DNA from 2 places in the Mesorhizobium sp. M8A.F.Ca.ET.208.01.1.1 genome. Region 1 is predicted to be linked to the other one. Evidence: riboswitches for the same ligand, from Rfam matches in the RefSeq annotation. Region 1 holds a riboswitch; the other holds the start of a gene.
What was found. Region 1 has a riboswitch for cobalamin ahead of EN851_RS01805 (CbtB domain-containing protein). Riboswitches for the same ligand answer to the same signal wherever they lie in the genome.
Positions count from the first base shown of each region.

Region 1 (5,318 bases):
GCCGCGTCATGGGCGCCAGCGCGCTGTCGATCACGCTCAACCTCTACATCATGGACCACATCCGCAAGACCGATTTCATGCAGGCCGAATCGCTGCGCATGGCGTGGTCGATGGTTGCCTGGACCTGTGGGCCGACGCTGGGCATCTTTCTTTACGCGCATTTCGGCATCTACGCCGCGCATGGTGCGGTGGCGGTGTTCGCCCTGGCCTTGCTGGCGCTGTTCTGGACCTACCGGCTGGGTGACAACCCGTCGATCCGCCCGGGTAAGACGCGGCCGGCCAATCCGCTCGCCAATATCGGCCGCTTCGTGGCGCAGCCGAGGCTCAGACTCGCCTGGCTGATCGCCTTCGGCCGCTGCTGCTTCTGGACGACGTTCTTCGTCTATGGGCCGCTGTTCATGGTCATCACCGGGCAGGGCGATATCGCCGGCGGCCTGCTGGTCTCGGCCGGCAACGCGCTTTTGTTCATGGCTATCTTCTGGGGCAAGGCAGGAAAGCGCTTTGGCGGCCGGCGCACCATGACGTTTGCCTATTTCGCCATGTCGGCATCGCTGCTGGCCGCCGGCACGATCGGAGCGACAGCACCGTTGCTGACCGGCGCCTTCCTGTTGTGCGGCGCCTTCTTCACCATCGCGCTCGACGCCCTGGGTTCGACCGCCTTCATGCGCTCGGTACGCTCCTATGAGCGGGCGCAGATGGCGGCGGTCTACCGCACCTATCTCGATTTTTCCGAACTGACGCCGCCGCTGGTCTATTCGGTGGTGCTGGCGTTCTTCGGCCTGGGATCGGTGTTCGTCACCCTCAGCCTGCTGGCGGCGTTTTGCGGCTTCATGACCTGGCGCTACCTGCCGAAGTCCCTGTAGGTATGTCGATATTCAGGTGATGCCGGCCTGACCTGAATCTCGACATACCCTCATGTCACCGCCGCATGGCGCTCGCGCACCCAATTGTGGAAGCGGTGCAGATCATATTCCTCGGGCATCAGCACGCCGGCTGTGTGGCGCATCGAGCGCAAGCCCTTCTGGTTGACCTCGCAGATGGCGGCGTCCTCCTCCAGCACCTGTGTGCCAAAGGCGATGATGTTGTCGATATCGGTCTCGGCGAGGGCCTCGGGCGCGAACAGCCACTCCGCGACAAGCTCGGTCTGTTCGGGACCGAGCGGCACCAGGTGCACGGTCCTGACATAGTCGACATGGCCGACGATGAACATCGAGGGCAGGCTGGTGGCATAAGTCTGGCCGGCGCTGCGTTCCGCCGGCTTCAGCCCTGAGAAGACCGGGCCGTGCGTCTGGCCGTCGCGCGACCAGGTCTGGGCGCCTGCGCGCAAGCCGCCGGAAAATTCCGGCGCGTCATTGTCGGCGTGGCGGAGCCATTCGGGATCGTCATGCCGGCTCATCAGGCCGCGGCCATAGATCGGCACCAGCCGCGACAAATCCTTGTGGACGCCCGGACAGTGCAGGCACTCGTTGAAGTTTTCCCAAAAGATCTTCCAGTTGCAGTTCATGACCTTGCGCAGCATATGGCCCGATACCAGCGTTTCGAGCGGCCAGTTGCCGAGGTTGCCGGACGCGGGATCGAAGGAGGATTGCGCCGAGCCGGCGGCATCTTCAGCAAGATTGACGAAGACGAAGCCCCGCCACACCGAGAGCGCGACGCGATAAAGCGGGTGATCGGCCTTGTCGAAGCCGTCAGGCAGTGATTTCGACGGCACGCGCACCAGCTCGCCGCGCAGCGAGTAGGACCAGGCGTGATACGGGCAGGTTATCAGCCGCGCTTTCAGGCGGCCCTCGCTCTCCTGGCAAAGCTGCGAGCCGCGATGGCGGCAGGTGTTGTGGAAGGCGCGCAGCTCACCTGTGTCGTCGCGCAGCACGAGGATGTCCTGCGTGCCGATGCGGAATCGGCGGAAGGCTAGCGGCTGCGCCAGATCGGCCTCGCGGCAGACGAGCAGCCAGTCTCTGTACCAGATGGCGTCGAGATCACGCTTATAGCTCTCCTGGTCCCAATATGCCGATGAGGGCAGCGTCGGCTCGGTACGGGTCAGCCCGTTATAAGGATCGCGCTCGCTGGCATTGGGCTGCATGGCTGGCTTCCTGTGAGGCTTGCCAGCCGACACCCGGCCATGAACTTTGTCAATCAGGACGGGATGGGAGCGGCTTTGCCGACACGACGCTCCTGCGCTGGCGGCTGTCGGAATTTGGTTTGCCGCGCGCGGCGAATTTCCCTATAGTCACCAACGTCGTCGGTTCCTTTTTGGGAGCCAAGAGGGAATGCGGTGCGGGCGAGGTTTCGCCCAATGCCGTGGCTGCCCCCGCAACTGTGTGCGGTAGTCCTCTCCATATGCCACTGAAGGTTTTCCTTCGGGAAGGTGGGGAAGGGCGCTTATCCGCGAGCCAGGAGACCTGCCGGCGACAGGAAACTGACTTCGATGCCCTCGGGTGGAGGGTGAAAGGACAAGACATGACTACCGCTACCGTCTCCCTCGGCGCCTCCGTCTCCTCGCAGTCGCGCTTCATGCAGCTCGCGCTCGCGGCGCTGCTCGGCATCTTCGTCGTTGGTTTTGTCGGCTTCTCACACATCGATGCGGTCCACAACGCCGCCCACGACTATCGCCACTCGATGGCGTTTCCCTGCCACTAACTGGGATCTGACATCATGAACCTTTTTCGCAACGTCGTGTTCGTCGCGGCGATCGCGGGGCTCGTGGCCGGTGTCGTTCTTGCCTGCATGCAGGCCTATGCGACCGTTCCGCTGATCCTGAAAGCGGAAGTCTACGAACAGGCCGGCGGCGGCCATCACCACGATCATGGCGCGGCACCCGCCGCGACCGATACCAGCGCCGTGAGCACGGCCGCTCCGGCAGGCAATGCCATGAGTTCCGCCGCGCCGGCAGCGGAAGCAGCTGCTCCGGCAGCGGAGGATGAAGGCTGGGCGCCGGCCGACGGCTTCGAGCGTTTCGCCTTCAGCGTGCTTGCCAATATCGTCACCGGCATCGGCTTCGCATTGGTCCTGGTCGCGGTTTCGGAATTCGCAGGCGGCGTCGGCAACTGGCGCCAGGGCGTTTTCTGGGGTCTGGCCGGCTTTGCCGTGTTCACACTGGCGCCTGGCCTCGGCCTGCAGCCGGAGTTGCCTGCAATGCCGGCGGCCGATCTCCTGCCGCGCCAGATCTGGTGGTCGGCAACGGTGGCGGCAACCGCTATCGGCCTTGGCCTGATCGTGTTTCGCAGATCGCTGCCGTTGACCATCCTCGCGGTCTTGCTGATCGTCGCGCCGCACATTGTCGGCGCGCCGCAGCCCGACAGCTTCGAGACACCGATCCCGGAAGGCCTGCATCATCAGTTCGTGGTGGCGGTGACGGTGACAAATCTGGTGTTCTGGCTGTTGCTCGGCGCGGTCGTCGGCGTGGTTCGCGGGCGCTTCACCGGCCCGGCGACCAGCCTGCGCGACAGCTTTGCCTGATCTGGGCAAGCTGACCTTCATCATCGGTGGTGCGCGCTCCGGCAAGAGCGCGCACGCCGAAACCCTGGTGACGGCATTGCCCCCGCCATGGGCCTATATCGCCACGGCGCAAGCCTATGACGACGAGATGCACGAGCGCATCGCGCTGCATCGTTCGCGGCGCGGCGAGGGCTGGTCGACCATCGATGTGCCACTCGACCTTGCCGAAGTGCTAGAGGCGTTGCCGGATGGTCAACCGGTGCTTGTCGACTGCCTGACGCTGTGGCTGACCAATCACATGCTGGCGGATCACGACGTCGAGGCCGTGTGCCGACGGCTGGCGGACGTTCTGTCGCGGCCGCGCGGGCCGTGGTTCGTGGTGTCGAACGAGGTCGGGCAAGGCATCGTGCCCGACAATGCGCTGGCGCGGCGTTTTCGCGACGACGCCGGTCGGCTCAACCAGCGGGTCGCCGCGGTCGCCGATACGGTGCTCCTGATGGTGGCGGGGCTACCGCTCAAGGTGAAATGAAATGACCGAAGACAAGGGCTCCAAAGACCGGGATGAAGAACGCCATCGCGCCAAGATGGCCAAGCGCAAGGCGGTGCAGGACGCCGAGGTCGCGGGCAAGACGATCGAGAAGGGGTTGCTGATCGTCAACACCGGCCCCGGCAAGGGCAAGACCACGGCCGCCTTCGGTCTCGCACTGCGGATGCTCGGCTACGGCAAGCGCGTCGGCGTCGTCCAGTTCATCAAAGGCAAATGGCACACCGGCGAGAAGGACGCTTTCGCCGCCTTCGGCGACCGGGTCGTCTGGCATGCGATGGGCGAGGGGTTCACCTGGGAAACGCAGGATCTGAAGCGCGACATCGCGGCCGCCGAAGCCGCCTGGGCCAAGGCCGTGGAATTGATTGGCGACCCCTCGATCAGCCTTGTCGTGCTCGATGAACTCAACATCGCGCTGCGCTACGATTATCTCGATCTCGACAAGGTGGTTGCCGCGCTCAAGGCTCGCCGCGAGGGCCTGCACGTTGTCGTCACCGGTCGCAACGCGAAGCCGGCGCTGGTCGAGGCGGCGGACCTGGTCACCGAGATGGGGCTGACGAAACACCATTTTTCCGCCGGCGTAAAAGCGCAGCAGGGCATCGAGTTCTAGAACACCAGGATTGCGATCACCGCGATCAGCCCAAACAGGCCAATCAGCAAATAGTCGGCGACACGATAAAGTTGGAGCGCCCGCCGGATGTCGCCGCTGTCGACATCGCGTCGTCCGCCTTCGCCCATGAAGACGTCGTCGACCACGACGCCGCCATAGCTGCGCGGCCCGGCGAGCGCGAGGCCAAGTGCGCCGGCCATGGCCGCTTCCGGCCAGCCGGCATTGGGCGAGCGGTGTTTTTTCGCGTCGCGCCGTACCGCCTGCCAGGCATTGCCGGGGTCGGTGCCCTTGACCAGGAAAGCGGCCAGCACAATCAGCACCGCCGTCAGCCGTGATGCCGGCAGGTTGATCCAATCGTCGAAGCGTGCCGCCGCCCAGCCGAAGGCCTCATGGCGTGGGGTGCGGTGGCCGATCATCGAATCGGCGGTGTTGGCGGCCTTGTAGGCGGCGCCGCCGGCCAGCCCGCCGACACCGGTCCAGAAGGCGGGGGCGACGATGCCGTCGGAGAAATTCTCCGCCAGGCTCTCGATCGCCGCCCGGCAGACGCCGGCGCGGTCCAGCGTTTCGGGATCGCGGCCAACGATTCGCGAGACGGCGGCTCGGCCCATGTCGAGGCCTCCGCTGTCGAGCGCGTCGGCGACGGCTTCGACGTGTTCGTAAAGGCTTTTCTGCGACAGAAGCGATGTCGCCAGAAGGACGGCAATGATCAATCCCAAGGGGACGAACCAG
Region 1 is NZ_SRUT01000001.1:368,391-373,708, forward strand. Features, by position in the region: gene EN851_RS01795 (MFS transporter) at 1-863, shown strand, start outside; gene EN851_RS01800 (aromatic ring-hydroxylating dioxygenase subunit alpha) at 914-2,080, opposite strand; cobalamin riboswitch at 2,224-2,422, shown strand; gene EN851_RS01805 (CbtB domain-containing protein) at 2,458-2,637, shown strand; gene EN851_RS01810 (CbtA family protein) at 2,653-3,456, shown strand; gene cobU (bifunctional adenosylcobinamide kinase/adenosylcobinamide-phosphate guanylyltransferase) at 3,449-3,964, shown strand; gene cobO (cob(I)yrinic acid a,c-diamide adenosyltransferase) at 3,966-4,589, shown strand; gene cbiB (adenosylcobinamide-phosphate synthase CbiB) at 4,586-5,318, opposite strand, start outside.

Region 2 (5,318 bases), on a different contig from region 1:
CGCCTGCCCAAGGCGATGTCGGGCGGCCAGCGTCAGCGTGTCGCCATCGGCCGCGCCATCGTGCGCAATCCAAAAGTGTTCCTGTTCGACGAACCGCTGTCGAACCTTGACGCGGCACTGCGCGTCGCCACGCGTATCGAGATCGCCAAGCTCAAGGAATCGATGCCCAACACGACCATGATCTATGTCACGCACGACCAGGTCGAGGCGATGACGCTGGCCGACCGCATCGTGGTGCTAAAGGATGGCCACATCGAGCAGGTCGGCACGCCCATGGAGCTCTACAAGAACCCCGGCAACCTATTCGTCGCCCAGTTCATCGGCTCGCCGGCCATGAACGTCCTGCCGGCCACGGTCGACAAGACGGGCAATCCGACCATCATCAGCCATGTCGGCGGCCGCAAGGCGACGGTGCCGATCGCGACGCCTGCTTCGGCAAAGGGAGCGGCGGTCAGCTTCGGCGTGCGGCCGGAAGATCTCGCGATCGCCAGTGGTGCGGACTATCTGTTCGAGGGGACGGTCGATTATGTCGAGCAACTCGGCGAGGTTCAGTTGGTCTATATCGACATCGGCCGTGCCGACCTGCCGCTGGTGACCAAGCTGCCGGGCAATGTCGAGATCAAGCGCGGCTCGACGCTACAGTTGACCGCCAATGCCGGCGACCTTCATATCTTCGATGCGGATGGACGGTCGTTCGCGCTGCACGAAGCGGAAGCAAAAGCCGCCTGAGGCCAGCCATGTCTCGACAACGCAAAAAGAGAGCAGCGGGCTGGCCCGCCGCTCTCTTTTTATACATCACGACGGCTGGTTAGTTGTTGCCGAAGAGATTGCGGTCTGCGCCGTGAGGGGCGGACTTCTGCACGTCGCCGGACGAGTTGAGCAGCTTGTAGATGGGTGAGTCGCTGTTGCGGACCGAACCCGTATGCGACGTATCGACATTGACGGTCGACGATGCAGTGGGCTGATTGGCGCCATTGGAGCCATAGTTGTCACTGCCGGCGAAAGTGCTGCCGGAGAGGGCCAGAACGGCGGCGGCAGCAATGAGGATCTTGTTCATTTCCAATACTCCTAACGTCTTGAATTCCACGAGTGGCGAGCGAGCCCGCCACTCGCAACAGGCGTCAACGGCCGAAGAGGTTGCGATCGCTACCCGGCCGGGCAGGCGCCTCGGTGGCCGGAGCCGACTTGCCGATCGATGCGGTGTTCGCGTTGTCGGTCGACGTGACAGCCGCCTGGTTGGCACCGCTCGAACCGTAGTTGTCGCTGCCGGCAAAGGCGCTGCCGGAGAGGGCCAGGACGGCGGCGGCGGCAATGAGGATCTTGTTCATTTTAGGTACTCCTGAATTTGTGGCATCCACCCCGCGCGGCAGGGTCGCCCCGCCGCAAGCCGGGGATCGGCTGTTAGTTGTTGCCGAAGAGATTGTGGTCGGCGCCCTGGGCAGGCGTCTGAGCAGCCGGCTCCGACTTGCTGGTCGAAGCGGTGTACGAGCTGTCGACAGTGGCAGCGGGGGTGGCGGCGTTCGAACCGTAATGGTCGCTACCAGCGAAGGCGCTGCCGGAAATGGCCAGAAGGGCGGCGGCAGTGAGAACAATCTTTTTCATTTTGGGTACTCCAGTATTTTTCCGTCCGTCTAGCGGCGTGTCTTGGGATTAAAATCGCGTCGTTCGGACCGCCCCGATGTGGGAGAGCACCTCTGCTGTTTCCAATCACGAAGTTGTTCAGCGTGGACCATGACCCTACCACTTGAAATTGTGCCAGTGATTTCCACATCTGTTATTTTCTGTCGTTATATCAATCAGTTAGCTAAAAATGGCACCCCGATCACCAACTGTATCGGAGGCTCGGCGTTCACACCGTCCTGCACGCACCGTCAACAGAAACGAACCGTTCGGTTCGATTTTAGAATCTGCTAATAGTCACTTTTCGAAACTGTTAACCTTTTCGCCCCCGGCAAAGGGGTCGAAAAACGGTGCCGGCGCGCCTGGCGACAGAAGGCAATTTGATGATGCGACCCCTGTCACGACGTTCCAGCATGCGTGTCGCGCCGCATGGATGCGATGTCGCTTTCATGCCGATGTCGCAAACCCTGCCGTGATTAGATCAGGCATCTCAGGTGCCGCTGCGTGACGACGGAGCGGAGAATTGGGAAGCCGGTCAGATTCCGGCGCTGCCCCCGCAACGGTGGTGGAGTTCAAGTCGCAACGGGAGACCACTGGGCGTAAGCCTGGGAAGGTGTCGCGATGGTCCGTAAGGACGACTCCAGAGCCCGGAAACCAGCCCGAGATGGCTAGAACTCGACTGATCGCGGTGGGCGGTCAAGAGGCGGATGGTGTTTGTCCGGCTTTGCGCCGATCTGCGTCCAGTCCTTCCTCAATCACCACCAGTTCAGTCCTTGAAAATGAGGACAGGACATGGACGCGCGCAACGACATGCTGAGGCTCTTGAACAGCCGCAGACAAGGCTTTTCGCTGGAACAGCCTTTTTACACCGACCCGGACTACTTCAAGCTCGACATGGAGCTGATCTGGTATCGCGACTGGCTGTTCATCGGCCATGATTGCGAATTGCCCAAGCCGGGCAGCTTCATCACCGTGCAGGTCGGCGACTATCCTATCGTGCTGGTGCGCGATCAGCAGGGCAAGATCAACGCCTTCCACAATTCCTGCCGCCATCGCGGCAGCCGCGTCTGCAACAGCGACAAGGGCATGGCCGCCAAACTGGTCTGTCCCTATCACCAGTGGACCTATGAGCTGGACGGGCGCCTGCTGTTCGCCCGCCAGATGGCCGAGGGGTTCGACAAGAGCCAGTTCGGGCTGAAGCCGGTCGCCTGCGAAAGCGTCGCCGGCTATGTCTTCATCTGCCTGGCCAAGGAGCCGGCCGACTTCGCGCCGATGCGGGCGATGATCGAGCCCTATCTCAAGCCGCACCGGCTGAGCGAGGCCAAGATCGCCTTCGAGAGCACGATCATCGAGAAGGGCAATTGGAAGCTGGTCTGGGAAAACAACCGCGAATGCTATCATTGCGCGGGCAATCATCCCGAACTGTGCAAGACCTTCCCGGAAGCACCGACCGTGACCGGCGTGCAAGGCGCCGACAGCGATCCGGAGATGCTGGCGCACTGGGCGAAGTGCGAAGCTGTTGGCCTGCCCAGCAAATTCCGCATCGACCCGGCCGGGCAATACCGCGCCACCCGCGCGCCGCTGCTGCGCGACGCCCAGAGCTACACGATGACCGGCAAGCGGGCGGTGAGGAAGGACCTGTCCGACAGCGTTTCGGCCGACCGCATCGGCACGCTGATGCACTATCACTACCCGACGACCTGGAACCACATCCTCGTGGATCATGCCGTCACCTTCCGCGTGCTGCCGGTCAGCGCCACCGAAACGGCGGTGACGACGAAGTGGTTGGTGCACAAGGACGCCGTCGAGGGTGTCGACTACGATCTCGCCGAACTCACCCATGTCTGGACCGAGACCAACGACCAGGATCGCCGCATCGTCGAGGAGAACGCTTTCGGTATCCTGTCGCCGGCCTATGAACCCGGCCCGTATTCGGAGCTGCATGAAGGCGGCGTCATCCAGTTCGTCGACTGGTATGCCCGCTTCATCGGTCCGCGCCTGGCCGAAGGCGGGCGGCCGGCGCTGCGCAGCGTCGCCTAGCGCATGTCACCCAAAAGTGTGCAGCGGTTTTGGGATCACGACATCCGCAAAATGAAAGGTATGCAGGGATGAATGCGATGACCGACCTTGGCCTCTATCGCCATCTCGACCAGATGGCGCCCTGGAACGACAGGCTGCAGGTGCTGGAAGTGACCGGTGTCAGCGACGAGGCGCCCGACGTCAAGACCTTCACCTTCCGGTCCGACAACCAGACCTGGTTCCGCTACAAGCCGGGCCAGTTCGTGACGCTGGAACTGCCGACGCCGGATGGGCCGCTGATGCGCACCTACACGCTGTCGTCGTCGCCGTCGCGGCCGTTCTCGATCGCGGTGACGGTGAAGGCGCAGGCGGGCAGCATCGGCACACGCTGGATGTTCGATCACCTGGCGCCCGGCTCGCACGTCAAGGCCTATGGACCGGGCGGCGACTTTTCACTGCACAGCCATCCGGCGGCGAAATATCTGTTCGTCTCGGCCGGCTCCGGCGTGACGCCGATGATGTCGATGCTGCGCTGGCTGAACGACTGTGCGCCATGGACCGATGTCGGTTTCGTCAACTGCGCGCGGCGCCCGGAAGAAATCATCTTCCGCAAGGAACTCGAACTGCTCGGCGGCCATATGCCTGGCCTGTCGCTCGGCTTCATGATCGAGGAGCGGTCGAGCCGCGAGGGCTGGTACGGCCATATGGGCCGCATCGACGCCATCCGGCTGCCGCTCCTGGCACCCGATTTCCGCGAACGCGAAATCTTCTGCTGTGGGCCCGATCCCTTCATGCGCGCCGTGCGCGGCATGCTCGAAGCCGCCGGCTTCGACATGGCAAAGTACCATCAGGAAAGCTTTGCCGCGCCGACCGTGGACGAAGTCCCGGCACCGTTTGCCGCGCCGGCTGAAGACGGCGCGGCAATTTCCGTCGAAGCCGCGACGCCGATCCGCTTCGCGCTTTCGGATGTCGACGCCGACTGCGTCGCCGGCCAGACCGTGCTGCAGACCGCGCGCGCCTCGGGCGTGCGGATACCGGCGGCCTGCGAATTCGGCCTGTGCGGAACTTGCAAGGTGAAGAAAGTCTCCGGCAGCGTCGAGATGAGCCACAATGGCGGCATCCTCGATCATGAGATCGACGACGGCTTCATCCTGGCCTGTTGTTCCAAGCCATTGTCGGCGCTGGAAATCGAGGCTTGATCCGCCCGTCCTTCGACTGATCCCGGAAATGTCGGCGCCTTGCCGGCAAAGGTTACCTTGCCAAGGAACGACCGAAAGTCTACAGGCGTTGTCGGTGGAAGCGGTCCTGCTGGCGGGCAGGGATGTAAAGCGGGGCAACAATGAAGCATGAATCCCATGCCTATGCGGTTGCGAGCCGGGATATCGTTTTCGAATCCTTCGATGGCGAGGCCGTGGTGCTCAACCTTGCCAATGGCAAATATTTCGGCTTCTCCGATTCCGGCAGCAAGGCGTGGCAGGTGCTTTCGTCCGGAGCGGACGCCCAGGCTCTGATCGGGCTGGCCGCGGGCGGCTCGACAATAAGCCAGGCCGAACTCGAACACTTCATATCGCAGCTGCTCGAACTGGGTTTGCTGGTGCGTTCGGAAGCGGCGGCGCAGCCACTGCCGGGCGAATTGCAAGCCGAGCTTGCCGCCACCAGCGAGCCGCTCAATGTCAGCA
Region 2 is NZ_SRUT01000006.1:12,616-17,933, forward strand. Features, by position in the region: gene ugpC (sn-glycerol-3-phosphate ABC transporter ATP-binding protein UgpC) at 1-729, shown strand, start outside; gene EN851_RS24015 (DUF680 domain-containing protein) at 809-1,057, opposite strand; gene EN851_RS24020 (DUF680 domain-containing protein) at 1,122-1,328, opposite strand; gene EN851_RS24025 (DUF680 domain-containing protein) at 1,402-1,602, opposite strand; cobalamin riboswitch at 2,096-2,298, shown strand; gene EN851_RS24030 (aromatic ring-hydroxylating dioxygenase subunit alpha) at 2,413-3,660, shown strand; gene EN851_RS24035 (hybrid-cluster NAD(P)-dependent oxidoreductase) at 3,738-4,838, shown strand; gene EN851_RS24040 (PqqD family protein) at 4,979-5,318, shown strand, end outside.
Region 2: it holds a riboswitch for cobalamin, as region 1 does, so the genes downstream of both, EN851_RS24030 (aromatic ring-hydroxylating dioxygenase subunit alpha) here and EN851_RS01805 (CbtB domain-containing protein) in region 1, are expected to answer to the same signal.